Regions from separate parts of the Thermoclostridium stercorarium subsp. stercorarium DSM 8532 genome, predicted to be linked through region 2. Evidence: riboswitches for the same ligand, from Rfam matches in the RefSeq annotation. Region 2 holds a riboswitch; the other holds the start of a gene.
What was found. Region 2 has a riboswitch for glycine ahead of CST_RS08915 (alanine/glycine:cation symporter family protein). Riboswitches for the same ligand answer to the same signal wherever they lie in the genome.
Positions count from the first base shown of each region.

Region 1: linked by a shared signal. The riboswitch ahead of serA (phosphoglycerate dehydrogenase) and the one ahead of CST_RS08915 (alanine/glycine:cation symporter family protein) in region 2 are both predicted to bind glycine.

Region 1 is NC_020134.1:1,248,227-1,263,753, forward strand. It holds gene smc (chromosome segregation protein SMC) at 112-3,690, shown strand; gene ftsY (signal recognition particle-docking protein FtsY) at 3,763-4,671, shown strand; gene CST_RS05380 (IMP dehydrogenase) at 4,812-6,305, shown strand; gene CST_RS05385 (ClpP family protease) at 6,505-7,263, shown strand; gene CST_RS05390 (YlzJ-like family protein) at 7,260-7,526, shown strand; glycine riboswitch at 7,739-7,814, shown strand; glycine riboswitch at 7,817-7,891, shown strand; gene serA (phosphoglycerate dehydrogenase) at 7,995-9,599, shown strand; gene rimO (30S ribosomal protein S12 methylthiotransferase RimO) at 9,721-11,061, shown strand; gene pgsA (CDP-diacylglycerol--glycerol-3-phosphate 3-phosphatidyltransferase) at 11,086-11,655, shown strand; gene fapR (transcription factor FapR) at 11,772-12,416, shown strand; gene plsX (phosphate acyltransferase PlsX) at 12,423-13,421, shown strand; gene CST_RS05420 (beta-ketoacyl-ACP synthase III) at 13,423-14,415, shown strand; gene fabD (ACP S-malonyltransferase) at 14,435-15,367, shown strand; gene fabG (3-oxoacyl-[acyl-carrier-protein] reductase) at 15,417-15,527, shown strand, end outside.
Region 2 is NC_020134.1:2,091,096-2,106,048, reverse strand. It holds gene gatC (Asp-tRNA(Asn)/Glu-tRNA(Gln) amidotransferase subunit GatC) at 1-221, shown strand, start outside; gene gatA (Asp-tRNA(Asn)/Glu-tRNA(Gln) amidotransferase subunit GatA) at 218-1,678, shown strand; gene gatB (Asp-tRNA(Asn)/Glu-tRNA(Gln) amidotransferase subunit GatB) at 1,675-3,090, shown strand; gene CST_RS08965 (glutamine synthetase III family protein) at 3,749-5,854, shown strand; partial or broken gene CST_RS08960 (AAA family ATPase) at 6,426-6,647, shown strand; partial or broken gene CST_RS13745 (hypothetical protein) at 6,650-6,844, shown strand; gene CST_RS13930 (CPBP family glutamic-type intramembrane protease) at 6,918-7,007, shown strand; gene CST_RS13925 (CPBP family glutamic-type intramembrane protease) at 7,004-7,216, shown strand; gene CST_RS08950 (hypothetical protein) at 7,318-7,497, shown strand; gene CST_RS08945 (hypothetical protein) at 7,591-7,917, shown strand; gene CST_RS08940 (MBL fold metallo-hydrolase) at 8,116-8,817, shown strand; gene CST_RS08935 (radical SAM protein) at 8,902-9,816, shown strand; gene CST_RS08930 (ATP-binding protein) at 10,132-11,325, shown strand; gene CST_RS08925 (HAD family hydrolase) at 11,428-12,093, shown strand; gene CST_RS08920 (S66 family peptidase) at 12,165-12,995, shown strand; glycine riboswitch at 13,384-13,489, shown strand; gene CST_RS08915 (alanine/glycine:cation symporter family protein) at 13,634-14,953, shown strand, end outside.

The DNA.
Region 1 (15,527 bases), 840 kb from region 2:
GGTAAAATAAGTTTGTTATACGTAAAAGGCGTTATTCCTGATAACAACAGGTATTTTCGGTATTATACTTGTCTTGGTAAAAACTTAGAAAAATTTTTCGGGGTGGACGGATTGTACTTAAAAAGCATTGAATTACAGGGATTTAAGTCCTTTGCCGATAAAATAGTTTTGCATTTCAATAGGGGTATAACTGCGGTAGTGGGGCCAAACGGCAGCGGAAAGAGCAATATTTCCGATGCAGTGCGCTGGGTTCTTGGAGAACAGAGTGTCAAATCCCTTCGCGGAAGCAAAATGGAAGACGTTATTTTTGCAGGCACCCAGCACCGCAAGCCTGTTGGCTTTGCGCAGGTTTCCCTGCTGATTGACAATTCGGACAAAACGCTGCCGATTGAGTTCTCTGAGGTGACAATAACGCGGCGTGTGTACCGTTCGGGAGAAAGTGAGTATTTCATTAATAAAACTCCATGCCGGCTTAAGGATATAAATGAACTTTTCATGAACACCGGAGTGGGCAAGGACGGTTATTCCATTATCGGTCAGGGCAGGATTGACGAGATCTTGAGCACAAGGCCCGAAGACAGGCGTGCAATTTTCGAAGAGGCAGCCGGTATAATGAAATACAAAATGAGAAAGAATGAAGCCGAAAGGAAGCTGGAAAGCACAAGACAGAACCTGCTCAGAATAGACGACATAATCCACGAGCTTGAGTCGCAGCTCGGACCTTTGCAGGAACAGGCCGAAAAGGCAAGGAAATACCTGAGCCTGAGCAATGAACTTAAATCACTGGAGGTGGCGCTTTATCTGGACAATATAGAAAAGAGCAGGGAGAAGATTGAAGAAATAGATGAGCAGTTTAAAAAAGTTGAACAGGAAATCAGGGAAGAAAAAAGCATTCTGGAAGAGAAAATAGAAGAAAACCGTGGTAAAACCGAAAAACTGGACAAGCTTAAAAAAACTCTTGAGACACTGCGGGCTGAACTTATTGAGGCCGATAAGTGCATAAGTGAGCTTGAAAGCCGGATAAAGCTGGACGAGGAAAAAATAAACCACATGGAATCGAATAATGCAGCGTCCGACCAGGATATAGATGAACTGAGAAATAGGCTGAAAACACTGGAAACCGACATTGAGAAAAGAAACGCAAGGCTTATGGCTCTTGACAAAGACAGGGAAAAATACACAGGTTTGCTTTACGAAGCAGAAGAGAAGCTTGCCGCGATTCTTTCACAGCTTGACGAAAGTGAAAAGCGTATTGAATTTATGAAACAGGAAGTTATGGACAAGCTTGATATTTTGTCGGAGTGCAGAACAAAATATAACAGCCTTAAAAATGAAAAGGAATCTTTCCATACAAGACAGAAGAAACTGGAGGCCGAAATAAACAGGACGGCTCTGGAGCTGGACAGCGAAAGAATAAAACTTGAGCAGGTCCAGAACGATTTATTGAAGTATAAACACTGCCTTGAGAACAAAAAGGAAGAAATAAACGGCAAGGAAAAACAGCTGCATGAGCTGAAAAATGCCCTGGACGCTCTCCGTAAAGAGCAGAACGGATGTATTTCGGAGCTGCAGGCCGTAAAATCCCGCAGCAGAATTCTGAAGGATATGGAAAACAGCCTTGAAGGTTACAGTCACAGTGTAAAGGCCGTCCTTAAGGCATGCCGTGAAAAAGAAGGATTTGGGGAAGGAATTTACGGGGCTTTGGCGCAGCTTATCACCGTTCGTGATAATTTTGAAACGGCGATTGAAGTATCGCTTGGCCCGGCACTGCAGAATATAGTAACAAGGGATGAATATACCGCTAAAAATGCAATTGAGTATCTTAAACAAAATAACCTCGGCCGTGCCACCTTTTTGCCTGTTACAGCGATAAAGCCAAGGCCGATGGATCCTGATACCGTGAAGAAGCTTCAGAACGAAAAAGGCTATCTCGGCCTTGCGTCGGAAATGGTGGAATGTGCTCCTAATTTCAGGGATATTATAACCAATCTTTTGGGAAGAACGGTTGTGGTAGACAATATTGACAACGGAATAGAATTATCGCGAAAATATCAGTACGGTTTCAGGGTGGTTACAACCGAGGGCGAAGTGTTAAACCCGGGCGGTTCGATGACCGGCGGAAGCCAGCCTTCGAAGACTTCAAGCCTTCTTTCACGGAATCGGATTATAAAGGAACTGGACGAAAGAATTCAGGTTTTAAGCGCAAAGCTTCAGGAAATTGAAGAAGCATGCCGTAATAAAGTCAGTGACATTAACAGGGTTGAAAACGAGCTCCGGCTTCTTCAAAAGGAACGTCAGGATTTGGAACTTACTGTTTTGCGGGAAGAACAGAGAATTCTTTCAGTCAAAAATTCGATTGAAGAGTTAAAATCCAAACAGGACATGCTGTCGGCGGAGAAAAAGGAGCTTTTGAAAAACATTGAAACCATAGACGGGGAAATATTACTGGAAAGGAAAAGGATTGACGAAATTGAGCAGGATATAGAAAACCTTAAAGCCACGATTGAGGAAAGGCAGGAAAAAAGGAAAAAAGAACAGGCCGAAAGGGATGCTGTCCATGCAGACATAAATAATTACAAGGTTTCGGTTAATTCCATCCTGGAGAGCATGGATCAGATCCGGGAATCAATCAGGAACCTTAACGAGGAAAAGAAGCAGATTGAGGCAAATATTGAAAAGAGGATTCAGGATCAGGCTAAAAACAGGGAACGAATTGAGAATCTAAAATCCGAAATTGCAGGTTTGAGGGAGGAAATCAGGGCAAGGAATGAAATTAAGACAGGGAAACTGATGAAAGTTGAAAGCATTTCGGAGGAGGTTGCCGCACTGGAAGAAGAGGTTTCGGGCATGGTCGAAGTGGTTTCAGTGCATAACAGTAATATACAAATACTGCAGGAACAGTACAATAAGCTGGAAATAAGGAAAACAAGACTTGAAGCCGAGCTTGAGGCTTTACAGAACCGGCTGTGGGATGAATACGAATTAACCTATGGGACTGCACAGGAATATAAAATGGAGATTACGAACATAAGGCAGCTTCAATCAAGAATTAACGAACTGAAGGCCGAAATTCGTGAGATGGGTCCTGTTAATGTTTCTGCAATAGAAGATTATGGCAAAACAAAGGAAAGATATAATTTTATGGTAAAACAGAAGGAAGATTTGGTAAAATCAGAGGAAAAACTGAACCGCATAATCAGAGAGATGCTGTCGGTGATGAAGAAGCAGTTTATGGAGGAGTTTGAACGCATAAACAAAAATTTTAACGATGTATTTCGAGAACTGTTCGACGGCGGCAGAGCGGAAGTGGTGCTCGAGGATCCGGATAATGTGCTGGAATGCGGTATAGAAATAATAGCCCAGCCTCCGGGCAAAAAACTGCAGAACATGATGCTTCTGTCGGGTGGAGAAAGGGCGATGACAGCAATAGCCCTGCTGTTCGCGATCCTGAAGCTTCGTCCCGCGCCGTTCTGCATTCTTGACGAAATAGAAGCATCCCTTGACGATGCGAATGTTTATAAATTTGCTGATTATATTAAAAAGCTGGCCGGTACAACCCAGTTTATAGTGATCACCCACCGAAAGGGTACTATGGAAGCGTCGGATGCACTGTATGGAATTACTATGCAGGAACATGGCGTATCATCGGTTGTTTCATTAAAGCTCAGTGATGTTGACAAAGCGGTGTGAATAATAATTTATTTCAAATAAACGTGAATTTAGGATATTATATTAAAATAAATGAAAAAGGAGCTATGAAGGATGTCTTTTTTTGAGAAACTGAAAAACGGTCTGAAAAAAACAAGGGAAAGCATTACACAAAGAATTGATCAGTTGCTTGTTTCAATGGGCAAAATAGATGAGGAGCTATTTGAAGAGCTGGAGGAAATACTTATTACCTCCGACGTGGGCGTTGAAACAACGCTTAAAATAATTGATGATTTGAAACTAAGGGTAAAAAGCGAGAAAGTAACCGATCCCAGGCAGGTAAAAAATCTGTTAAAGGAAGAAATAACCAGTATTTTAAGTTCGGGTGACACCGGGCTGCACCTTAACACAAAGCCTTCGGTAATTGTGGTGGTTGGTGTCAATGGCGTGGGCAAAACCACATCAATAGGCAAGATGTGCCATATGCTGAAAATGCAGGGGAAAAAGGTTCTCGTAGCAGCAGGTGATACTTTCAGGGCGGCGGCGATAGATCAGCTTGAAATATGGGCTAAAAGGGCAGGGGTGGATATAATAAAGCATGCCGAGGGTTCTGATCCGTCAGCGGTTATTTTTGACGCAATTCAGGCGGCAAAGGCACGGGGATATGATGTGGTGATCTGTGACACCGCGGGGCGTCTGCATACCAAAAAGAACCTGATGGAAGAGCTCAAGAAGGTTTTCAGGATTATCAGCCGGGAACTCCCCGATGCGGATATTGAAACACTTCTGGTCCTTGATGCTACGACAGGTCAGAACGCCGTCTCGCAGGCGAGAACCTTTGCCGAAGCCACCGGTGTTACGGGACTGATTCTTACAAAGCTTGACGGTACGGCAAAAGGAGGAATTATAGTATCAATTAAGTCTGAGCTTGACATTCCGGTAAAATTCATAGGTGTCGGGGAAAAAATAGATGATCTGCAGCCTTTTGACGCCGCAAGTTTTGCCGAAGCTTTGTTTTCATAGCCGTTTATATTTTAATTTCACAACCGATTGACAACTGAAGGAAAGTTTTATAAAATGGATAAAATTTAATCGGATAGTTGACCGCGGGTTTCGTTACAACCGGTTTTATCTGAGAGTAAAATAACTATAGGAGGGGTAGAATGGCCATTATATATCCGGAAGTCTCCAGAACGTTTAGTGAGTTTTTGCTTTTGCCGAACCTGACCACCAGAGACTGCACACCGGACAAGATTGATTTGACCACACCGCTGGTGAAGTTTTCAAAGGATGAAAATCCCCCGATGAAGTTAAATATACCGATTGTCAGTGCAATAATGCAGTCGGTTTCAAATGATACGCTTGCGATTGCTCTGGCCAGATGCGGAGGTCTTTCATTTATATACTGTTCACAGCCCATTGAAAGCCAGGCGGAGATGGTCAGAAAAGTTAAAAAACATAAGTCGGGTTTTGTTGTAAGCGATTCCAATGTATCGCCAAACCAAACCTTAAGGGACGTGCTGGCAATTAAGGAAAAGACAGGACATTCCACAATAGCCGTTACCGATGACGGTACGGCCAACGGAAAGCTGTTAGGAATTATTACCAGCAGGGATTACCGTTTGTCCCGGGATCCTCTGGACAAAAAGGTAGCCGATTTCATGACGCCTTTTAAGGATCTTGTTGTTGGCAGGCTTGGAATAACGTTGAGTGAAGCCAACGACATTATCTGGGAGAATAAATTAAACTGCCTGCCGATAGTCGATGATGAGCAAAGGCTTCACTATCTTGTTTTCAGGAAAGACTATGATGATCACAAAGCCAATCCCGAACAGCTGATGGATTCAAAGAAGAGGCTCATGGTTGGAGCGGGCATTAACACGTGGGATTACAAGGAAAGGGTTCCTGAACTGGTAAAGGCTGAAGTGGACGTGCTTTGCGTTGATTCCTCCGACGGATTTACCGAGTTCCAAAGGGACACAATAAGGTATGTAAAGGAAAATTTCCCCGAAATAAAAATCGGCGGAGGAAATGTGGTTGACAAAGAAGGCTTTATGTTCCTTGTGGAATCGGGAGCCGATTTCGTCAAGGTGGGAATTGGAGGAGGCTCAATATGCATCACCAGGGAACAGAAAGGAATAGGCCGTGGGCAGGCGAGTGCGGTAATTGAAGTGGCAAAGGCCCGTGACGAATATTTTGAAAAAACAGGAATTTATATTCCCATCTGTTCCGACGGCGGTATTGTACACGACTATCATATCGTGCTGGCTTTGGCCATGGGTGCGGACTTCGTTATGATGGGCCGTTATTTTGCGAGGTTCGACGAAAGCCCGACGAAAAAGGTGAAACGCGGTAACAATTATGTTAAGGAATACTGGGGCGAAGGTTCGAACAGGGCAAGAAACTGGCAAAGGTACGATTTGGGAGGAAACAGCAATCTGAAGTTTGAAGAAGGCGTGGACAGTTATGTGCCCTATGCCGGTAAACTAAAGGACAACCTGGAAGTGACCCTTACGAAAATACGTGCCACGATGTCGAGCTGCGGCGCCAGAAATATCAAGGAACTTTATCAGAAGGCGCGCCTTGTGGTGGTTTCTTCCACAAGCATTATTGAAGGCGGCGCCCATGACGTGATACTCAAGGAAAGTGACTATTAACAGGTAAAAAATCTTGTCCTTTTATCAGGGATACTAAATGGTACCGTGCGGTATGTTTTCGGCATGAAAGCAGACAAAACGGTACCTTTTTGTTTTTTAAGTTAAAAGGCAACGGTAAAATTTTCATGTTTAATGAAGGAATATTTTATGGCCGTTTGACCAAAACTTATCTAAGATAAGTTTTGGGGAGGTTATTTTTTTGGATTCGGGAATATTGTTTGCAAAGCAGGCCGCCAGCGAAGAAAAAAACGAAAGTAAGGAAACCGGCGGAAATGAACAGCAGTCTTCGAATGAAAAAATGCAAAATATAAAGGAAATGGGAACCGTCGAGGTTAAGGAAAAAGGAAGGAATATACACTGCCTTACCATTATAGGCCAGATAGAAGGCCATGTGGTTTTACCCCCTCAGAACAAAACCACAAAATATGAGCATGTTTTGCCTCAACTGGTGGCGATTGAGGATGATGAAAAGATTGACGGTCTCTTGCTTATCCTGAATACCGTAGGCGGAGACGTGGAGGCAGGGCTTGCCATCGCTGAAATGATTGCATCGATGTCAAAACCGACGGTTTCACTGGTTCTGGGCGGGGGACACAGTATTGGAGTGCCGATGGCGGTGTCGACCAATTATTCTTTCATTGCGCCGTCCGCGACGATGACAATACATCCCCTTCGGCTTAGCGGTATGATAATAGGAGTTCCCCAGACCTTTGAATATTTTGAAAGAATGCAGGAACGGGTTGTGGAGTTTGTTGCGAAGAATTCAAAAATTTCAAAGGATGCATTCAGAAAATTAATGCTAAAAACGGGAGAACTGGCAAATGACGTCGGAACCATTTTGTTCGGGCACGAAGCAGTTGAGCACGGTATCATAGACGAAGTGGGAGGTCTTTCATCGGCGCTGAAAAAGCTTGACGAGCTAATAGAGAAGAAAAAGAAAGGGGATAACCGCAAATGATATACTCAATAGTACCTTTTGAACAGTTGTATTATTCCGAAAACAAACAGGAACGGATGGAAGTGGTAATAAACGGTGAGAAGGTTATCCTCCTGAGAAACGATAATAATACGTATACCGTTGAAAGGTTGATTTCAACAAACCCGAAAGTGTATCTGAACCCTGAATTCACGCCGGGAAACAGAATTATCGCCATAACGTCCGAAAAGGAAGGGCCGGAGGTAAAATGGGAGATAATAACCGACGGACTGAGACTGACGTAGATGCAGGACCCGGTATTCTGGGATTTTTTGTATGCCGGGCACAATTACATAGTTTGCCGGTGCATCGCTCAATCTGAAAAGACCTTTTTCACGGCAGGGCGAGAAAAACTTTAAATAGATTGATAAAATATTAACAGAAACTATTGACTTTTGGAATTTTAATAGTAATATATAAATAACAATAATTAGTAAAGCAAACTGAATACAGCCGGATGATGACTGAAGGAGAGCTGCCGCAGGGCACACCGAAGGAGTAAATCTCTCAGGTTAAAAGACTTCAGTCGGACGGACCTCTGGAGAGACCAGGTATGGCGCCGAAGGGGCAAGCCCGTTATGGGTGTATCTCTCAGGCAAAAGGACAGAGGATTCAGGGGGTTTGGCATATGGCTGAATTCCTGAATGAATATACTGCACTTTTTCAGAGGTCAAACAATTTGGTTTGACTTATTTTTTTAGGAGGGGTATTCCATGGCGAGAATAATAGTAACCGACAAAATGGCACCGGACGGGATTGAATATTTGAAAAGCAAAGGATTTGAGGTGGATACACCATTTGGAATTTCTCAGGAGGAGTTGCTTCAGGTAATAGAAAATTATGACGCCCTTATAGTACGAAGCGCTACAAAAGTAACAAAGGATGTTATTGAACGCGGAAAGAATCTGAAAGTCGTGGGCAGAGCCGGAAACGGCGTTGACAACATTGACGTGGAGGAATGCACAAAGAGGGGTATAGCCGTAGTTAACACGCCCGAAGGAAATATTATGGCAGCGGCCGAGCTGACGGTGGCAATGATATTTGCCATTTTCAGAAATATCCCTCAGGCGCATCATGCCGCGAAAAACAGGGATTTCAGGCGAAACAAGTTTGTCGGCGAGGAACTTGAGGGAAAGACCGCGGGAATAATCGGTGTGGGCAAAATCGGTACAATCGTTGCAAGGAAACTTCTTGGAATTGGCATGAAGGTTGTGGGGTATGACCCATACGTTGCCGACGAAAAATTTGAACAGCTGGGTATTACAAGATGTGAAAACCTTGAAGAACTTTTAAAGGTTTCCGACGTGATAACGTTACATATACCGAAAAGTCCGCAGAATGTGGGATTAATCGGTGAAAAAGAACTTAAAATGTGCAAAAAGGGAGTACGTATAGTGAATGTCGCCAGAGGCGGCATGATCGACGAAAAAGCCCTTTACAACGCCATAGTCGAAGGTCATGTCGCAGCGGCTGCACTGGATGTTCTGGAAAAGGAGCCAAATTATACAAAGAGCCCGGAAGAGCAGGACTTCTGGAATCCGCTGCTTGACCTTGAAAATGTTGTTTACACCCCGCATCTCGGGGCGTCTACAAAAGAGGCGAACTATAATGTAAGTATCGGTGTCGCAAAACTGGTTGAAGGGGTTTTGAACGGTGAACTGGTACCCGCGGTTAATATGCCTCCGGTATCAGGGGATATAAATCAGCTGAGACCGTATATCGACCTGGCGGAGAAACTTGGAAGCATTTACTACCAGGCCGAGAAGGACAGGGTTACGAAAATTGAAGTAATATACAGCGGCGACATAGCCAACATTGCAACCAAAGCCATAACTCTCGCGGCGGTTAAGGGCTTCCTCAACAGTGCCGGCGATCCCGATGTGACATATATCAACGCCGAATTAAAACTCAGGGAACTGGGGGTTAAACTGGTTGAAAGCAAGAGCTCGCATCTTGATAAGTATACAAACCTGATAACGGTGAAATTTACCACTCCGAACAGGGATCTTTCGGTGTCGGGTACGGTGTTTGCGAAGGATGTTATAAGAATTGTTGATTTCTTTGGATACAAGCTTGACTTTGAGCCCACCCCCCATGTACTGGCTCTTCAGAATATAGACGTTCCCGGGATTATCGGAAAGGTCGGCACGCTGCTTGGGGAAAACAACATAAACATAGCAGCAATGCAATGGAGCCGGAACAGAAAGGGAGAAAAGGCAGTGTCCTTTGTGAGTGTCGATACCGAAGTGTCCGATGAAATACTGCAAAAACTTTTACAAATTGAAGGAGTGTTAAAGGCCTCAAGACTTAATTTTTAACGGTTTATACGGGTTAAAAAGGTCGGTTATTCAACCGGCCTTTTATTATGCTGGAAAATGGTATATTATTTTGATATGCTTAAAATACTCTGGTATAGAAACAATGTTTTTGGAGGTTTATATGCAGATTAAGGTAGGATGTATATCTCTCGGCTGTCCGAAAAATCTCGTGGACAGTGAAATAATGCTTGGAATGCTGAACAAGGACGAATATTTGATTACCACCGACCTCAGCACCGCAGATGCGATTATAGTAAACACATGCGCCTTTATCAATGATGCAAAGGAGGAAGCCATTGACGCAATTCTGAATGCTTCCCTGTACAAAAAGACAGGAAATCTGAAAGCCCTTATAGTTACAGGCTGCATGGCACAGAGATATAAAGATGAAATCATCAAAGAAATTCCCGAAGTTGATGCCGTTGTCGGAACGGGTAATATTCAGGAAATACGGCAGGTTATCAGTGAACATGTGAAGGGCGAAGGCCGAAGAAAGCTTTTTGTCAATGATCCGAAGGATGTGGACTATCTTGACAATATCAGGATGCTTTCCCAGTCAGGCCGGTCGCAATACCTGAAAATAGCGGAAGGATGCAGCAATCACTGTACATACTGCATTATTCCGTATTTACGCGGTCCGTTCAGGAGCAGGACGGTTGAAAGCATTGTATCTGAAGCTGAAAGGCTTGTTGAAGCCGGCGCAAGGGAACTTATTCTTATAGCCCAGGATGTGACCAGATACGGAGAAGACAGGTATGGGGAATGCAGGCTTGTGGAACTTATCGGAAGATTATCGGAAATTGCGGATTTAAAGTGGATAAGACTGTTATACTGTTATCCCGAAAGAGTGACCGAAGAATTGGTAAATGAATTCAAAAGTAACCCGAAACTTTTGAAGTATCTGGACATTCCAATTCAGCACGCGTCGGATAAAATCCTCAGAGCTATGGGCAGGAGAACCGGAAAAAAGGAACTTGCCGAGCTTATTGTTAAACTGCGTACCGAGATACCTGACATTGTGCTCAGAACCACGCTTATAACCGGTTTTCCCGGTGAGACCGAGGAGGATTTCAATATACTTAAGGACTTTATTAAGAAATATTCCTTTGACAGGCTGGGGGTGTTTGCATATTCCCGTGAGGAGGGCACTCCTGCGGCGAAAATGAAGAACCATGTAAAAGAATCGGTAAAGCGGAAACGGAGGGAAGAGATAATTCTCCTGCAGCAGGAGTTGGTTAAACCCCTTATTGAAAAACGAGTGGGACGGGTTTATGAGGTACTGGCGGAAGGCGTGGCGGATGACGGTATTTTTTATTTCGGCCGTTCTTACGGTGAGGCCCCCGAGATTGATCCGGTGATATACTTTACCTCGGAAAAGCCGGTAGATATCGGCTCATTTGTGAATGTAAGGATACTGGCCACCAACGGCATGGATCTTGTCGGAGAAGTGGTTTATGATTAGTTTCGCGAGGGGGATGTTTTTATAATGAATTTGCCAAATAAGATTACGCTGTTCAGAGTTTTTTTGATACCGTTTTTTTTAATTCTGCTTCTGCCGGTGTATAACGGCAGAACCCTTTTGCCGATACGGCCTGAAACAGGAAGGCTCATAGCCGCTGTCGTATTTGTTTTGGCGTCTTTTACCGATTATCTTGACGGTGTTATAGCGCGCAAACAGAATTCAATTACCACCTTTGGCAAATTTCTGGATCCTATTGCGGACAAGCTGCTGGTAACATCAGCATTGATGGCCCTTATACAACTCGGGGATATTTCCGCGTGGCCGGCGGTTATTATAATTGCCCGGGAGTTTACCGTTACCGGTATCCGGATTATTGCCGCGGGAGACGGTGTTGTAATTGCCGCAAGCAACAAGGGAAAAGCGAAAACTTTTATTCAGATGCTTGCTGTGTTTTTTATTCTCCTGCGTGATTTCCCGTTTTCCCTTTTTACGCGTATACCCGTGGGTCAAATCCTTTTGTGGGTTGCGGTTATTCTGACCATTTACTCGGGATATGATTATCTTAAGAGCAATTGGGACAGAATTAAAAATTAGTCATTTAAATCTACATTTTTTATAATTAAACTATTGCATTCCTGAATGAAATATTATATACTCATAACAGCAGAACATATTAGTTGGTCATAAATTTAATGGCTCGGGGAAGCAGGGTGTTGCATTTGAACAAAAGCTCGAAGGCTAAAAAGGAAAGACAGAAAAAGCTTTTAGAGATAATAAAAGAGGATCCGTTCATGACAGATGAGGATATAGCCGAATATCTCGATGTAAGTGTGCCCACGGTCCGTCTGGACAGGCTGGAGCTGGGCATACCCGAGCTTCGGCAAAGAATTAGGGAGGTTGCTTCGTTAAATCACCAGAAAGTAAGGGCTTTACAGGCTGATGAAATAATAGGGGAAATAGTGGAAATAAAGCTTGGCGAAAGCGGTATTTCCATTTTGGAAACAACCGATGAAATGGTATTTTCACAGTCAAAAATAGTGCGAGGCCATTATATATACTCTTTGGCCGAGTCTCTTGCAATTGCCGTTATAGATGCCGAAGTGGCCCTGGTGGGAGTTGCAAATATAAAATACAAAATTCCTGTTTATGCCGGTTCTAAACTTGTGGCAAAGGCAACGGTTAAACGGGCCAGAAACAAAAGCTATATTGTGTGGGTTTTCATTTACCACAGGCAACAGGAAGTGTTCAGGGGAAAATTCATACTGGTATCGATTGATGACGGCAAAACCGACGGAAACGTTAATGTTAATAACGTCGAAGCTTTGAAAACCGAAAACCCTCCGGGGAAGGACTGAATTTGAATGAGGATTATGGTGGATGCAATGGGTGGTGACAATGCACCCGAGGAAATAGTGAAGGGATGTATTGAAGCTCTGAAGTCAAAGGAAGGGTTTGATATAGAGCTTATCGGAATAGAAGAGGAAATAGAAAAGTATTTAAACAAGTACGGATACAACGGTAACCGTATTTTAATAACCCATGCGCCCGAAGTAATATACAATGACGACAAACCCACCGAGGCGATACGACACAAAAAAAATTCGTCAATGGTTATAGGCCTTGGGAAAATAAGGAATAATGAAGGGGAGATATTTATTTCCGCCGGCAGCACTGGCGCATTGCTGGTAGGAACTCTGCTTGTGGCGGGTACTATAAAAGGTGTTTTAAGGCCGGCACTGGCGCCGGTTGTGCCTTCAATGTGCGGAGGTACAATGATAGTGGATGCGGGGATGAACACGCAGTGCAGGCCTGTAAACTATGTTCAGTTCGCCGTCATGGGCTCGGCTTACATGGAGCATGTTTACAAAAGAGAAAACCCAAGGATTGGCCTTGTGAATATAGGAACAGAAGATGAAAAGGGAAATAATACGTTGAGGGAAGCACTGTCATTACTTCGGAAATGTGATCTGAACTTCATCGGCAATATTGAAGGAAGGGATATTGCCGAAGGAAAGGTAGACGTGGCTGTCTGCGACGGCTTTACCGGTAATGCCATGCTGAAAATGATGGAAGGTACGGGAAAATACTTTTTCCATCATATGAAAAGAATTTTTAACAGAAGCCTTTTTTCCAAAATTTCCGCCCTCCTTGTAAAGACTCACCTGAAAAAGCTAAAAGACAGCGTGGATCCTGAAATTACGGGCGGTACACCGATACTTGGCGCCAACGGTTTGATTTTCAAATGCCATGGTAACAGCACTGCCAGAGCAATACAGAATACCATAATAAACGCATACGCCATTTCCAGCAGCGGGTTTATCGAAAAAATCAGGGAAAGAATAGGAAATATGGAGGTTTAATATGGTTGATTTTGGCATCGGCATCCTCGGTACAGGCAAATATTTGCCTGGCAGAATTCTCACCAACAGCGATCTTGAAAAAATGGTAGATACGTCGGATGAATGGATAGTAAGGCGTACAGGCATGAAAAAAAGGCACCTGCTGGATGAGAATACTCCGTCGTATGTCATGGGTGCTGAAGCCGCTCGGCTTGCTATTCAGGATGCAGGTCTAACACCTATGGATATTGATTTGATCATTGTTTCAACAGAAGTTCCTGATTACCTTTCGCCTTCAATGGCATGTCTGATCCAAAGAGAAATAAATGCCGAAAGGGCTGCGGCAATTGACGTAAACGCCGCCTGCACAGGGTTTGTTTATGCAATGACTGTCGCCCAGCAGTTTATACAAACGGGTTATTACAGACATGTATTAATCGTTGCGAACGAAGGGCTCAGCCGCATTGTAGACTGGGAAGACAGAAGTACCTGTGTCCTGTTCGGTGATGCGGCGGGCGCTGTTGTTATGGGAAGAGTGGATAAGAGGTTCGGAATCAGGAAAAGCTACCTTGCGGCTTTCGGCAACCTTGGCCACAACCTGACAATTCCATGCTGCTATATACCCGAAGAAGAACGGCAAAAAAGAAGGGCGGGAAAGGAAAGGGTTATCTGGCAGGACGGTGGCGAAGTGTTTACCTTTGCTGTAAAAGCAATGGCCGAATCGGTCAGGGCAGTTATTGATAAAGCAAATATTACAATAGACGAAGTGGATCTGATTGTGCCCCATCAGGCAAACCTCAGGATTATAAGCAGCGCGGCGAAGAGGCTGGAGATTGATGAGGGAAAACTGTCGGTGATCCTTCATGAAACGGGCAATATATCGTCCGCGTCGATTCCCGTCGCACTGGACATGGAAAGTAAAAGCGGAAGACTTAAGGAAGGCGACACAGTGGTACTGGTTGCTTTCGGAGGAGGACTTACCTGTGGATCAATACTGCTGACATGGGGAAAATAGTTTTAACGGAGGGTGGAAAATGGGTAAAATTGCATTTATTTTTCCGGGTCAGGGATCCCAGTATGTAGGAATGGCAAAAGAAATATGCGATCATTTCCCAGAAGCTGCTGAAATTTTCCACGAAGCGTCGGAAGCTCTTGGGTTTGACATTGGAAAGATGGTTTTTGACGGCGATGAGGAAACTTTGAAAATAACCGAAAATACCCAGCCGGCGATTGTAACTGTAAGTATTGCGTGTCTTCAGCCTTTGCTGATAGAGGGTATTCAGGCCGATTTTACAGCAGGATTAAGTCTTGGTGAATATGCTGCCCATGTGTATTCGGGGACCTTCTTGTTTCGTGATGCGGTCAGGCTGCTGAAACTACGTGGCAGATTCATGCAGGAAGCCGTCCCGGTGGGCGTTGGTTCCATGGTTGCAATAATCGGCCTTTCAAGGGAACAGGTACTGGATGCGTGTGCGATGGCTAAAGATGAAGGGGTTGTTGAACCGGCCAATTTTAACTGCCCGGGGCAGATTGTAATATCTGGTGAGGCGAAGGCTGTTGAAAAAGCGGCGGCAATCGCCGTTGAGCTCGGGGCGAAAAGGGCAGTGCCATTGGCCGTAAGTGCGCCGTTCCATTGCAGTCTTATGGCACCGGCAGCCGAAAAACTCAAGGCAGAGCTGGAAAAAGTTCAGATACATGAAATGAAGGTTCCGGTTGTTGCAAACGTAAACGGTGAAGTTGTGCCTTCTGCGGAATATGTAAGGGAATCTCTTTACAAGCAGGTATCAAACCCTGTTTTGTGGGAGGATTGTGTAAGAACTATGGTTGGCAACGGCGTTGATACGTTTGTTGAAATAGGCCCCGGGAAAGTGCTCAGCGGATTTGTAAAAAAGATTGATAAAAACGTGAGGACACTGAATGTGGAAGACATGTCCTCCCTTGAAAATACATTGCGTGAACTGAGATGAGTGTTTAAGAACACTCAAATTTATTCTGATGTATAAAGGGGAGCGGAAAATGGATTTTACGGGGAAAACAGTGGTGGTCACCGGTTCAAGCAGGGGAATCGGAAAAGCGATAGCCGAAAAGTTTGCTGCCCTTGGCGCAAATGTTGTTATTAACGGCACT
Region 2 (14,953 bases):
AACGGTTTACCGCTGAGTTTGATGAGATTATAGCTTTTGCAAATACAATAAACCAGTATATTGAAGGCGGAACTGAGCAGATAAGAAGCGTGGGTGCCAGGATTGTCTCATTTGATGACCTGCGCCCCGATGAAGTAGAACCGTCCCTGCCCAGTGAGAAAATCCTTTCCAATGTTGAAGGGCATAACGGATTTTTCAGGGTGGAAAGGAGCAAAAAATGAGAATGGGAATAACTGAACTTGCAGTAAAGCTTCGTAAACGCGAAATTTCTGCGGTAGAGCTTACAAAGGCATACATTGATGCCATTGAAAAACTGAATCCAACCCTCAATGCCTATGTGCATCTGACCTTTGATACTGCACTGGAAGCTGCCGAGCAGGCCGACCAGATGCTTAAGGAGGACGATGCGCCGCTGCTCTGCGGCATTCCCATGGCCCTGAAAGACAATATCTGCACCGACGGGATTCCTACCACTTGCTGCTCTAAAATCCTGGAGGGCTTTAAACCTTACTATGATGCTACCGTCTGGGAGAGGCTGAAAAAACAGGGTGCGGTTCTTCTGGGCAAGACCAACATGGACGAATTCGGCATGGGAAGCACTTCGGAAACCAGTTGCTATGGTGCGCCGCTTAATCCCAGGAATACAAATTATGTTACAGGCGGTTCTTCGGGCGGTTCGGCCGCGGCCATCTGTGCAAATCTGGCGGTATACAGCCTTGGCTCGGATACCGGCGGTTCAATACGCCAGCCGGCTTCCTTCTGCGGCGTGGTGGGGCTTAAGCCCACCTATGGCGCGGTATCCCGCTATGGGCTTATTGCTTACGGCAGCTCCCTGGACCAGATTGGCCCCCTGACAAACAGCGTGAAGGACGCTGCCATTGTTTTCGATGCCATTAAGGGCGTTGATAGACGCGATCAGACCAGTGTGGATTATGATTATGGTTCCTCCATGGCTGAATGCCTTGATCGGGATATAAAGGGTATACGCATTGGTGTGGCCGAGGAATTCTTTGACGGTATCAATCCGGAGATCAAATCAAAGGTTGAGGAAGCCATAAAGCTGTTTGAAAGGAATGGTGCCGTGATAGAAAACATCAGGATTCCGGCCATGAAGCTTGCGCTTCCGGTATATTACATTATCGCCTGTGCTGAAGCATCCTCAAACCTCGGGAGATATGACGGTATCCGATATGGCTATCGCACAGCCTCATATTCCAGTATTGATGACATGATCGTCAAAACCAGGAGCGAAGGTTTTGGTGACGAGGTTAAACGCCGTATTATGCTGGGAACTTATGTACTGTCCAGCGGTTATTACGACGCCTATTACAAGAAAGCCTGCCTGATTCGTGAAGAGATAAACCGGGAATTTGATGCCGTTTTTGAAAAATGTGACGTACTGGTTGCTCCTACGGCGCCCAGTACCGCATTTCCGCTGAATTGCAAAAGAAAAAGCCCCGTAGAAATGTACCTGGCGGATATATGCACCGTGCCTGTAAATATTGCAGGTGTTCCGGCCATTTCGGTTCCATGCGGTGAGGACGCCAATGGGCTTCCCATCGGTATGCAGATTATCGGCAGGCGGTTTGGTGAGGTAACGGTTCTTCAAGTGGCCCATTTTTATGAGCAAAATGCAGGACAGATCATTGGTGCTTATGAAGGAGGTGTCAGGATATGAATTATGAGATTGTCTGCGGGATTGAAACCCATATTGAACTGGCGACCAGAACCAAGATTTTCTGCGGCTGCACCACTGAATTCGGGGGCGAGCCCAACACCCATTGCTGCCCTGTTTGTACCGGTCAGCCCGGAGCCCTTCCCGTACTCAACCAAAAAGTGGTGGAATATGCCATAAAAGCCGGCCTGGCACTGAATTGTAAAATCAATACCAAGTCCCATATGGACCGAAAAAATTATGTATATCCTGATTTGCCAAAAGCCTACCAGATTTCACAATATGATGAACCGCTATGTGAAAAGGGTTATATTGAGCTGGACAGCGGCAAGCGTATCGGTATTGCCCGGATTCATATCGAGGAGGATGCCGGAAAGCTAATCCACGAGAAAGGGTATACCTTTATTGACTATAACCGCAGCGGTGTTCCGCTGATTGAGATTGTTTCCGAGCCGGATATTTCTTCCGCTGAAGAGGCAAAGGAATATGCCGAAAAGCTGCAGCTTATTATGCGCTATATCGGAATATCGGACTGCAAGATGCAGGAAGGATCAATGCGCTGCGATGTTAATCTTTCGCTGCGAAAGCCCGGTGATTCAAGTTTGGGCGTGAGGACTGAAATCAAGAATATCAACTCACTGAGTTTCATTCAAAAGGCCGTCATGGCCGAAGCCGAGAGGCAGGCTGATATTCTCGATGCGGGCGGAACAGTTGTACAGCAGACCATGCGCTACGATGAAGCAACCAATACCGTTACCCCTATGCGTGATAAGGAAAACTCCGAAGATTACCGTTACTTCCCTGATCCTGATATTTTGAGATTCAGCATTGATGAGGAGAAAATCGAAGAAATAAGGAAGTCTCTGCCCGAACTGCCTTTTGAAAAGCTCAAGCGTTATGTGAATGTTCTGGGGCTTCCTGAGGCTACAGCAAAACAGATTTCCAGGTACAGAAAGGTAGCTGAGTTTTTCGAAGGAGCACTGGCAGAAGGTGCAAGTGTGAAAAATGCGGCCAACCTGATTGTAGGCACTATTTTTGCCACAATGGGCACCGAGGAGGAAAAGGAATTATTCGACGTCCTCATTTCACCGGCACAGTATGCTGCGCTGGTTAAACTTGCCGATGAGAGGAAAATTAATATCGGTGTCGCCCAGGCGACCCTGCAGAAGATGCTGGAGACCGGCAAACCGGTGGAGGAGTTTATTAAACCTGAAGATCTTGTGGGTATCTCCGATGAGGAACTTGAAAAGTTGTGCAGGGAAGCCATGGATGCCAATCCAAAGGCGGCAGCCGATGTCAGAAGCGGTAAGGACAAAGCAATTAACGCGATGTTCGGCTACATTATGAAGAAAACCGGCGGGAAGGCGGATATTCGCAAGGCTGAAGTCATGTTGCGTAAACTGATCGGTCAATAAAATGCAGGATATGGCAGACGCAGCGTCAATGAAGGAGTGTGAGCATGATAAGCAGAGCCAACTTTAGGGATTATAGCGGAAAACAACGGGATAAATGCGTTTATTGGATAAAAAATAACAGAATCCACGGGACGGGAAATATGAAACAATGATGTTATTGAATTTGGTTATATCAGCTATAAATGAAATTTTTAGTTCTATATCTTGCAAAATGTTGATTAATCTGCTAAAATAAACTTAAATTATTCGATTAATCCGGAAGCAGGATTTAATGACAGATAGAAGTTTTACTGCATGACAGAAATATATCAGATATGCATAAGCAGGGGTGAGTAATTTAGCGTTGTTTTATGCGGTACAGTAAAATATGAAATTTGAATTGCAGCTTCCTGCAATTACTGTTAACTGGTATTAATGCAGCAAAAGTTGTTTTGGTAACATAATCAGAAGGCTGATGTTTACTTTATGGAATCCGTATAAGGATTACGGTAATCATGCATGAAACAATTAAAGAGTGTTTTATCGGAAACAAAGGCGTTTCACCGACGATGTGAAGCGCCTTTTTTGTATTTTTATCCGGTTATAGCCAGCGATTGGCCAGCAGTTATTAAAAATTTTACGGGATAGATCAAAAAATATTCTGAAAGGAGAATGGGTCATGGAAAGATGTATTGATGGGGTTTGTTCGGGTATATTCGGCTCAGCTGTGTTTAGTGACACGGTAATGCAGGAGCGCCTGCCAAAACCTATTTATAAGAAGCTGAAGAAAACAATCAAAGAAGGCCTTCCGCTTGATCCGGAAGTAGCTGAGGTCGTAGCCTGTGTTATGAAAGATTGGGCGGTTGAAATAGGGGCAACCCATTTTACCCACTGGTTCCAGCCACTGACAGGTGTTACAGCCGAAAAGCATGACTCCTTCCTGACACCGACAGGGGACGGCAAAGCCATTATGGAATTCTCGGGCAAGGAATTAATAAAGGGTGAGCCTGATGCTTCATCTTTCCCTTCCGGCGGTCTTCGTGCGACATTCGAGGCCAGGGGCTACACTGCATGGGATTGTACATCGCCTGCCTTTGTGAAGGATAAAACGCTTTATATTCCTACAGCCTTCTGCTCTTATAACGGGGAAGCACTTGACCTGAAAACTCCGCTACTGCGTTCTATGGAGGCGCTTTCCAAGCAGGCGATCCGTATCCTTAGACTCTTCGGCGATACCACCACCAAGCGGGTTGTAACGACTTTGGGACCCGAGCAGGAATACTTCCTTGTGGACAAGGAGCTTTTCATGAAACGCAAGGATTTGATTTACACCGGAAGAACCCTGTTTGGTGCCAAGCCACCAAAGGGACAGGAGCTTGAGGATCACTATTTCGGAATACTGAAAGAAAAAGTATCCAGATTCATGCATGATTTGGATGAAGAGCTCTGGAAGCTCGGGGTTTCTGCTAAAACAAAGCATAACGAGGTTGCTCCTGCACAGCATGAGCTGGCACCTATGTTTGCCACCACCAATATAGCAACCGATCATAATCAGCTGACCATGGAAATCATGAAAAAAGTGGCCGACAGGCACGGACTTGCGTGTCTTCTGCATGAGAAGCCGTTTGCAGGCGTCAATGGATCAGGCAAACACAACAATTGGTCCATTTCAACCGATGATGGAAGGAACCTCCTTGATCCCGGTACCACACCGCTGGACAACGCACAGTTCCTTATATTCCTCGTAGCTGTCATCAAGGCTGTCGATGAATATGCGGATCTGTTGCGCTTCTCGGTTGCCACAGCTGGAAATGACCACAGGCTTGGGGCAAACGAGGCACCTCCGGCAATCATGTCCATCTTCCTCGGTGATGAGCTGACCAGTGTAATAGAGCAGATAGAGACAGGTGTCGTCAAAAACAACGGAACCAGCAGAACCCTGGAAATCGGTGTTTCAACACTTCCCGTTCTTCCCAAGGATAACACCGACAGAAACAGAACTTCTCCCTTTGCGTTTACAGGCAATAAGTTCGAGTTCAGGTCGGTGGGTTCGTCACAGTCCATAGCTACGCCGAACTTCATAATAAATACCATTGTAGCCGAAGCCCTCAGCCAGATTGCCGATCGCCTTGAAAATGCCGGGGATTTCAGGGCCGAAGTGAATGCTGTGGTTAAGGAGATCATAAGTAAGCATAAGCGTATTATTTTCAATGGCAATAACTATTCCGAGGAGTGGGTTGCTGAAGCCGAGAGAAGGGGACTGCCCAATCTGAGGACCACTGTTGATGCCATTCCGGCACTTATAGCCGAAAAGAACATTAGGGTACTTGAAAAGCATGGCGTTTTGAACCGCGCCGAAATATATTCCCGCTATGAGATATGCCTTGAAAACTACATCAAGACAATCCGCATAGAAGCCCTGACCATGATTGAAATGGCAAGCAGGCAGATCCTCCCGGCGACACTTTCCTATGTCAGAAAGGTTGCGGACACCGTAGCATCCCTCAGGGCTGCAGATGCGGATTACTCCTGTGTCAAGGAAGAGCTGGATGAGCTCGTAACGCTTACATCCGGCCTGAAAGCCGCCATCGACAAGCTGGATCAGAAGATTAAAGAGGCTGATGCAAGTGAAGGGGATTCGCTGAGTCATGCCCGCGCATACAAGGATGTAATTATTCCGCAGATGAATGAACTGCGTGCTGTTGCAGACAGGCTTGAAACCATCGTGGATGCAAGCCTGTGGCCAATACCCACATACGGCGATCTCCTTTTTGGAGTCATCTGATAAGCACTTGTTTGAAGCCCAATTTTATGTGTTGGCGAAGAATCGGGTTAATTGAAAAAAAATATCGTATGTAAAACTGGCAGGTAACCGGACGTGGCTATCTGCCAGTTTTTGCACATGCTCAACATCCTTATGGAATGCTCCGTTTAAGGATTTTTCGGTATTGACGGAAAAACCTGTCCGGCGCATAAAGATCTGCGCAAGAACAGCTTTGAAATTAACAAAGTCTGTCTGGCTGTTCATACAGCCGGGATATTTGTTGATTCTGTATAAAAATTTGTTATTTCTATTGTAAATCTTATACAAGTGCATGCATAGTAATCATACTTGTCACCCGGTATAATGTAAACAGAACCCAAATTCATCCAATATTGGAGATTTCAGAGGATGATCCGGCAAAGGCGCCTTTCAAGCACAGCTTGAAGGCGCCTTTTCAGTTATACGGTTTTTCGCGGAATATCTCGCTTAGGCAAAAAGGCTGCTCCTTAAGTTCATCCCCGAAGCGAAGCAATGCATTCATTCTGAGCTCAAAAATTCAATGTTGATATTACGGTAAAAGGAGGATTAGTTTATGAGACAGGTGGCAATTTATGGCAAAGGTGGTATTGGTAAGTCTATTATTACCCAAAACCTTACCGCAGGCCTTGGTGAAATGGGCAAGAAGGTTATGGTGGTTGGATGTGATCCAAAGGCAGACTCTACCCGGCTGCTTCTTGGCGGATTGGCCCAGAAAACCGTTTTGGATACCCTTCGGGATGAGGGCGAGGATATTGAGCTGGAATCCATATGGCGGAAGCGGCCAAGGCGGGGGCATATTATGTGGACTGTACTCTGCAGGGCATTGGAGAACGGGCCGGAAACTGTGATTTCCATAAATTCGTGGGTGTAGCGGAGAGGAGCTTTGACCTGGGCATTGACAGGAAACCGCTGTATGAAAAGCTTGGGTTTGTATATAGGCAGTCAAAAAATCCAGAGCTGAACCTTTTATGATGAAAACAGTTGCATGATTTGTTACCGGCGGTACAGATAAAATGCTTTTATGCAATTTAGGGGATAAAGCAGTATTGTCACACCTGTTTATGAGGAACTGTTGTTTAGAGGTTATATCTGGAATGAATTTAGATTGACAATGAAATCAAAATTTATGCATTGAATATTATTCTGTTTGCCGTATGGCACGTCGGGTATATGGTTCCCAATATGATATCCGGCGACTGTTTTGCTGTAATTACAAAGGTTTTTGCTGGTGCTGTATATGGAGTCATCCTTGGCTTTATCAGATTAAAAACCGGAAACTGCTGGTCAACAATCTTGGTGCATGGTGTTATGAATTTTTTTGGTTTAGTTTGGTTTATTGTATAAATACAGGTGTTTCCCATTAGGCAAATGGGATACCGGGTTTCTTTATATTATGAATTGACCTCACACATACTGATGTATTATATTTAAGCAATTTTAGTCGGGTGTTTTTCCGTCATTTCTGCTATACTGAATACAGGAGGCTTAAAATAGAATTATCGGACAAAGTCAAAGCTGTAAGCAGAATAGATTATATCATTGCACATATGGATGAAAGCATCGTGCTGGATGATATAGCAAAGGCAGTTGGTTACAGTAAATATCATGCCGGAAAAATCCGATGATGCGCCGTATCCGGGATTGGGTGCAAGTTCGGAAACTGAGGTGCGTGCGGCTGTTCCGGTGAGAAAAATTATAAATTAAAGGAAGGTATTAATATGGAAGAACTCTTAAAAATAAAAACTGCGATTATTGATGAATTTAATTCGCTGGGAATTGAAGGGTTAAATTTGACTGATTTGAATTTATTGAAAGGTTCGTATATCAATTTGGAATATACGCTTTCTAATGGACAAAAGGTAAAACTGCTGGAAGATGATAAGATGTATTTGGGAAATCAGGTTGAAATCGAAGGAAAAGAACGGTGTTACGGTGTGGCTGCAGATGAGAATTATTTGCTTGTCTGCGAATATGGATGCAATGGCTCGGATCCGGAAATAGTCGTTTATAAAAGAAGGCAGGATAAAAGTGTTACAGAACGCTAAGCTTTGAGAAGGGGCTTTCCTGTATTACATGGGAAAGTTCCTTTTCATCGGCAGGAACGTTTAACCGGTTTTGACGTATTTCACATAATCCATATGCCATAATATGTCGTTAATATTCATTTATTAACATGGTGAAACATAAATTGACAGAGCTGCCTTATGAGTATAGTTTTGTCGAGTTGATTAGGAGGGGGATTTATGGCTAACATTATTCAAATAAATGATACCACCTGGCGGATCGAAGACAACGGAGTACGTTTTTTCCTGCTGGCCGGAACAGAAAAGGCACTGCTTATTGACAGCGGCATGAATACACCGGATGCAAAACAAATTGCGGAAAATATCACAAAATTGCCGGTAATGCTTCTGAATACACATGCTGATCCCGATCATATTTCAGGGAACGGCAGCTTTGACTGTTTTTATATGCATCCTGACGAAGAGGATAATTATCGGGCACACGGCGGGGTGGGCGGTATTCTGCCTGTAAAAGATAATGACGTCATAGATCTTGGAAACCGGCCGCTGAAAATTATTTTCATTCCCGGCCATACACCCGGCAGCATAGCTGTATTGGATATAAACAACAGGGTTCTTGTTTCGGGGGATACTGTTCAGGATGGAAACATTTTCATGTTTAAGGAACACAGAAATATGTCTCTGTATGTTGAGAGCCTGAGGAAGTTGTCCATGTATACTGATGAATTTGACACAATATATCCGTCTCATGGTTCATTCCCGGTTTATCCGGCATTGATTTCAAGCCTGATTGAGGGGGCGGAGCAGATTATCAGCGGAACGGCGAAAGGTAAGGTCGTCAATCTGTTCGGCACACCGGTAATGCTCTATAAATTTCCATATGCAGGCTTTCTGTGCGATATTCCTGAAGACAAGAAATAAAGTAGTCAAAAAGTTTCAGATTATTCTTGTAGAAGTCAGCAGATTTGTAATTATACCAATGAGTATATGAAAAGAGGATTATAGATGGATTCGCTGATTTTCCAAGATATTTTAAAAGATTGTGTGCTTTGCCCCAGAGAATGTCATGTGGACAGAACCAGTGGCAAAATAGGGTATTGCAGGACCACCGATGAATTGGTTGTTGCAAGGGCGGCGCTTCATATGTGGGAAGAACCGTGCATATCAGGAAAAGAAGGATCCGGTACGGTATTTTTTTCCGGTTGCGCGTTAGGATGTGTATATTGTCAGAATAGGGCCATATCAAAGGGACTGGCAGGGAAAACCATTACAGTAGAAAGGCTTGCGGAAATTTTCCTGGAACTTCAGGAAAAGGGAGCCAATAATATCAACCTGGTTACCCCAAGCCACTATGTTCCGCATATCATAGAGGCTTTGGATATTTCACGCCAAAAAGGGCTCATTATTCCTGTTGTATATAATTGTAGCGGGTATGAGAAAGTAGAAACCTTAAAGATGCTTGAAGGATATATTGATATTTATTTGCCCGATTTGAAATATATGTCGGACGAACCCGCGATAAAGTACTCCAATTGCAGGAATTATTTCGCGGTTGCTGCAGCGGCAATTGAGGAAATGGTCAGACAGGTGAAAGAAACGAGATTTGATGAGCGGGGAATAATGCAAAAAGGTGTGATAGTAAGGCACCTGACGTTGCCGGGATACCTTGAGGACTCCAAGAGAATAATAAAATACTTATATGAAACCTACGGAAACAGGATATTCATCAGCATTATGAATCAGTACACCCCGATAACAAAGAATAGGGTATACCCGGAGCTTAACAGAAAGATAACCGAGGAGGAATATGAGGAACTTGTGAATTTTGCAATAGAAATAGGGGTGGAAAACGGATTTATACAGGAAGGGGAGACAGCTCTGGAAAGCTTTATCCCCGAGTTTAACGGCGAAGGAGTGTAGCCGCAGGATTGAAAGGATAAAATAATACCTCGGCATTTCCAAGGAAGCGGATTGATTTCAGGAATTACCGGATAGTTGCTTATTGTTATAAGCAATTCCGTATATAACTGTTTTTTAAAGGCAATATCCCAAATACTTTGAAAAAAGAGGCAAATGCAACCGGACTTGTGGAACGCAGTTAAGAAGAAAATATATTGAAAATCTGATTTTATTCGTAGAAAATGTTATGGGAGGAAAATGCAGCTATCGTCTTTAGTAGGCGAAAATACCATTGCCGAACTTACGATAATTTAAATACAGGGGAAGAAGTGATTTATGAAAAAAAACCGATTTAAGGGAAGATTGATTATTGTGTTATCCTGTGTAGCCGTAATTGCCGTCGCTGCGGCAGCAGCGCTTTTAAACCAGGAAAATGGAACATATGTGAAATATAAAGAATTTAACAAACTCCTTTCAGATGGAAAGATAAAAAGTGTTGCAATTTACACAGACAGAGTCGAATTTCAGAAAGAAGGAGATAGCAGAAAGTATTATACGGACAACCCGGAAACCGACGGTTTTAAAGAGAGACTTCTGTTGTCCGGAATTGATGTTAAGGATAATACCAAAGGTGAAGGCGGATTTGCCGTAGTTTTTGACATTTTTTTTGATGCGGCCTTTATAGCCATAATTGTTACCGTGATTTATAAGATTTTCGGAGAATACTTTACCTCCTTCAGGGTGGTAAAGCATACCGGGGTAACATTTGATGATATTGCCGGCATGGATGATTTGAAAAGGGAAATGATGTATGCGGTTGATATACTTAAACATTCGGACGAGTACAGGAAAAAAGGTATTCGGCCGACCAGGGGTATTGTGCTGGAAGGCCCGCCAGGGAACGGAAAAACGTTGTTTGCTAAGGCTTTGGCGGAAGAAGCCGGCGTTAATTTTATAGCCACCAAGGGTGCTGACTTTCAAAGCATGTTTATGTCAGTCGGGCCAAGGAAGGTAAAGCAATTGTTCCGCAAAGCGCGCAGGAATAAGCCCTGTATAGTGTTTATTGATGAATTTGACGGTATCGGTGAACGGAGGAATTTTGCGGGTTCGGGTGTGGATAAGGAAAATAATCGCATTATTACGGCCATGCTGAATGAGATGGACGGTTTTGAAAATGAAGACGGGGTTTTGGTGATAGCGGCAACAAACTCTTATGCTTCTCTGGATCCGGCACTTATACGTCCGGGCAGGTTTGACTTGAAATATACCGTTCCCAATCCGGATCAGGAGACAAGAATTAAACTGATCAGGATGTATACAAGGAAAAATCGCCTTTCAGCCGATATACAGACAGAAGAACTTGCAAAAAAATTTAACGGGTTAAGCTGTTCGGCTATCGAAACGGTTTTAAATGAGGCGGCTGTAGTGATGATGTCCGAAAGGAAAAGTGAAATTGATATGAACTGCATTATAAAAGCATGCAGAAAAACGGGCATATTAAAAAACATGTCTGCAATCGACCTTAAATGACAGATTATAAATTAAAGTGCAATGACTCTCCCGTTTATGAAATAACTAAATCATAACGGCATAAAAACGATTGAACAGATGTATAACCCGGAGGCTTTTTTTATGAAGAAGTACACCAATATACTGTTTGATTTGGACGGCACATTGACCGATCCTAAAGTCGGGATTACAAAATCGGTGGCATACGCACTGAAAAGTTTCGGCATAGAGGTTAAGGATCTCGACAGTTTGTGTAAATTTATCGGCCCGCCGCTTAGAGTATCGTTCAGGGACTATTACGGATTCAGCGAAGAAGAGTGCAACAGGGCTGTTGAAAAATACAGGGAATACTTCAGTGAAACGGGTATGTTTGAAAACAGGGTCTATCCCGGCATAGAAGAACTTTTGAAAAGTTTGAAAAAAAACGGCAGGAAGCTGTTTGTCGCAACTTCCAAGCCCACTGTTTTTGCCGTGAAAATTCTGGAACATTTTGATTTGCTAAGATATTTTGATGATGTTTCAGGAAGCGAACTGGACGGTTCGAGGGACAGAAAAGGCGATGTTATAAGGTTTGCATTGCAGAAAAACGGCCTGACCGGTTTGACAAATGTAGTAATGGTTGGTGACAGGGAACACGACGTTGTCGGTGCAAAGGAAAATAACATTGATGTGATTGGTGTCCTGTACGGCTACGGCGACAGAGCCGAGCTTGAAAAAGCAGGCGCGGACTACATTGTTGAAAACGTTGAAAATCTTCATTCCTTGTTATGCCGTAGTGGCGGTTCTTGACATAATTTATGACGGGCTTATGATTATTAACTGCAGTTTGGTAACAATGAACCGGCTACAGAGGTGCATATATGAAAACGGTAGGGATCGTAGCCTGCTCCAACGGGCAAAAGATGGAATTAAAAAAACAAAACGAGGAATTGGTTAACTATTTGGAATCGATTGGGAATAAAGTTATTCTAAGCAATTGTATATATGAAAAGGACGGAGTTTTTTCAGGCTCCGGAAAAGAACGTGCCGCTGAACTGATGAGAATGTTCAATAACCCTGATATTGAAGAAATTTACGATATTTCAGGTGGGGATGTGGCGAATCAGATACTGGATGATCTGGACTACGCAGCAATTAAGAACAGCAAAGCCATTTTTTGGGGGTATAGCGATCTTACGACCATAATTAATGCGATATATTCCCAGACAGGCAAATGCAGTGTTCTATATCAGGTGAGACATCTGGTTTGCGGCGGTTGTGCAGAGAAACAGCGGTACAGGTTTGAAAACAGGAAAGAACTATTTAATCCGGCTTTTGTCCTGGTTCAGGGAAAATCCATGGAAGGAGTTGTTGTTGGCGGAAACATCAGATGCTTTTTGAAATTGTCCGGAACAAAGTATTTCCCCGATCTCAAAGGCAAACTTTTATTGTTGGAGTCATACGGAGGAGAAGTGCCTCAGATGACAACTTATCTGGCACAGTTAAAGCAAATAGGGGCTTTTGAGCAGGTAAAAGGCATTTTACTCGGAACCTTCACTAAAATGGAAGAAAACAAATGTCAACCTGACATTGTTACACTTGTGAAAGAGTTCGCAGGCGAAAGGATTCCTGTTGCCAAAACCAGGGAAATTGGTCATGGAAGTGATTCAAAGGCGATCATAATCGGGGAAAGATTAGTAGTGTCAAATTAAGTTAATACGCCCGAGACTGCCAAGATGTATTTACCAAATTCCCTAAGTGAAGTTTTTATTTGGTTCGTGAAATGAACATACGTGATTAAACGAACAATTCATTTCCCGCAAAATGCTTGGCGTAGAATGGAGCAGGTTTTTAAACTGCTCCATAAAAGTATGAACATATGTCATTTCTTAATTTGTTGCAGAATGTCAAACACGGATTCAGGCGAATTAACTATGTTTCTGAAAAAAACTTGCCATATATTTGAGCAAAATGTGATTTTTTTGAAAATCATGATATTGTTGTTGCGGCAGCGTCCGTTATATGGTATTCTATATAACAAATTAAATATAGCCCGAAGAAGCAGCTTGAATCTGAGGCCAATCCTTGGAGACTGGCTGTGGAGGGAGCTCTGGAGAATCCCATTCATTGGGTGCCGACGGTGCAAAGCAGGCGGGCTGTAATCCCTTCTGCTGAATCTCTCAGGCAGACGGACAGAGCCGGGTATAAGCTGTCGTAATCGACAGGACTTGAGCGCATATCTTACGCGAAACACCGAAGAATGCCCAGCTGAATATGCCGGAACCGCCGTCAGGCGGTTCTTTTTTGTTGGTGAAACTCCAGGGAAGAGAATTTTATGGGGGTATTATGCATGTTATCAATTGTGCAGACAATCAACAACTACCTTTCTGACTACGTTTTGGTGATCCTGCTTGTAACAGTAGGCGTCTGGTATACCGTTAAGACTCGGTTTGTGCAGGTGCGTTGTTTTCGTGAAAGCATGCGCCGGACTTTTGGTTCACTGAATCTCAATGGTGAAAAGCAAAAGGCAGGCATGTCTTCGTTCCAAGCGCTGGCAACAGCCGTTGCTGCCCAGGTTGGTACCGGCAATATCATTGGTGCCAGCGGCGCGATTCTGACCGGTGGCCCCGGTGCGATATTCTGGATGTGGGTTATTGCCTTTTTCGGCATGGCAACGATTTATGCCGAAGCTGTTCTTGCGCAGGAGACCCGCGTGAAGGCGCCTGACGGCAGCATTCACGGCGGTCCGGTCTACTATATCACAAAAGCTTTCAAGGGTGATTTCGGGAAATTCCTGTCGAAGTTTTTTGCAATTGCAATCACGCTTGCGCTGGGATTTTTCGGATGCATGGTTCAGTCCAATTCCATCAGCTCCACATGCGAGAATGCCTTCGGTATTCCGGCATGGATTATGGGAATTGGGCTGGTTGTTATTTGTGGGATCATTTTTCTGGGAGGAGTACAGCGACTGGCCTCTGTTGTAGAAAAGGTTGTCCCGTTCATGGCGGTGCTTTTTATCCTGGGCAGTGGTATAGTATTACTGTTGCGGATTCAATATCTACCTGCGACCTTTGGCATGATTTTTAAATACGCTTTCAGGCCCAATGCCATTATCGGCGGCAGTCTGGGATATGCCCTGAAGACAGCCGTCAGCCAGGGCGCAAAACGGGGGTTGTTTTCTAATGAAGCCGGTATGGGTTCAACTCCGCATGCCCATGCTCTTGCAAATGTAAAGATTCCGCATGATCAGGGTGTGGTTGCAATGGCCGGTGTATTTATCGACACTTTTGTAGTACTTACTATGAACGCTTTGGTGATTATTTCCACCATGTATACAAAAGACGGAATCCTTGCAGACGGTGTAATCCCTGACACCATTGGAAAGTCAAACCTTGCCCAGGTTGCATTTGGCACTGTCTTCGGCGAAGCCGTCGGTTCTGTCTTTGTGGCGGTATGCCTGTTCTTTTTTGCATTTTCTACCATACTCAGCTGGAACCTGTTCGGAAAGATAAACATGATTTACCTGTTCGGAGAAAAAAGCCGCAATGTTTATACAATAACTGCGCTTGGGTTCATCTTCGTTGGCACGCTGACCACCAGCGACATGGTGTGGGAACTCTCCGACATGTTCAACCAGTTAATGGTCATTCCCAACGTGCTGGCGCTGTTT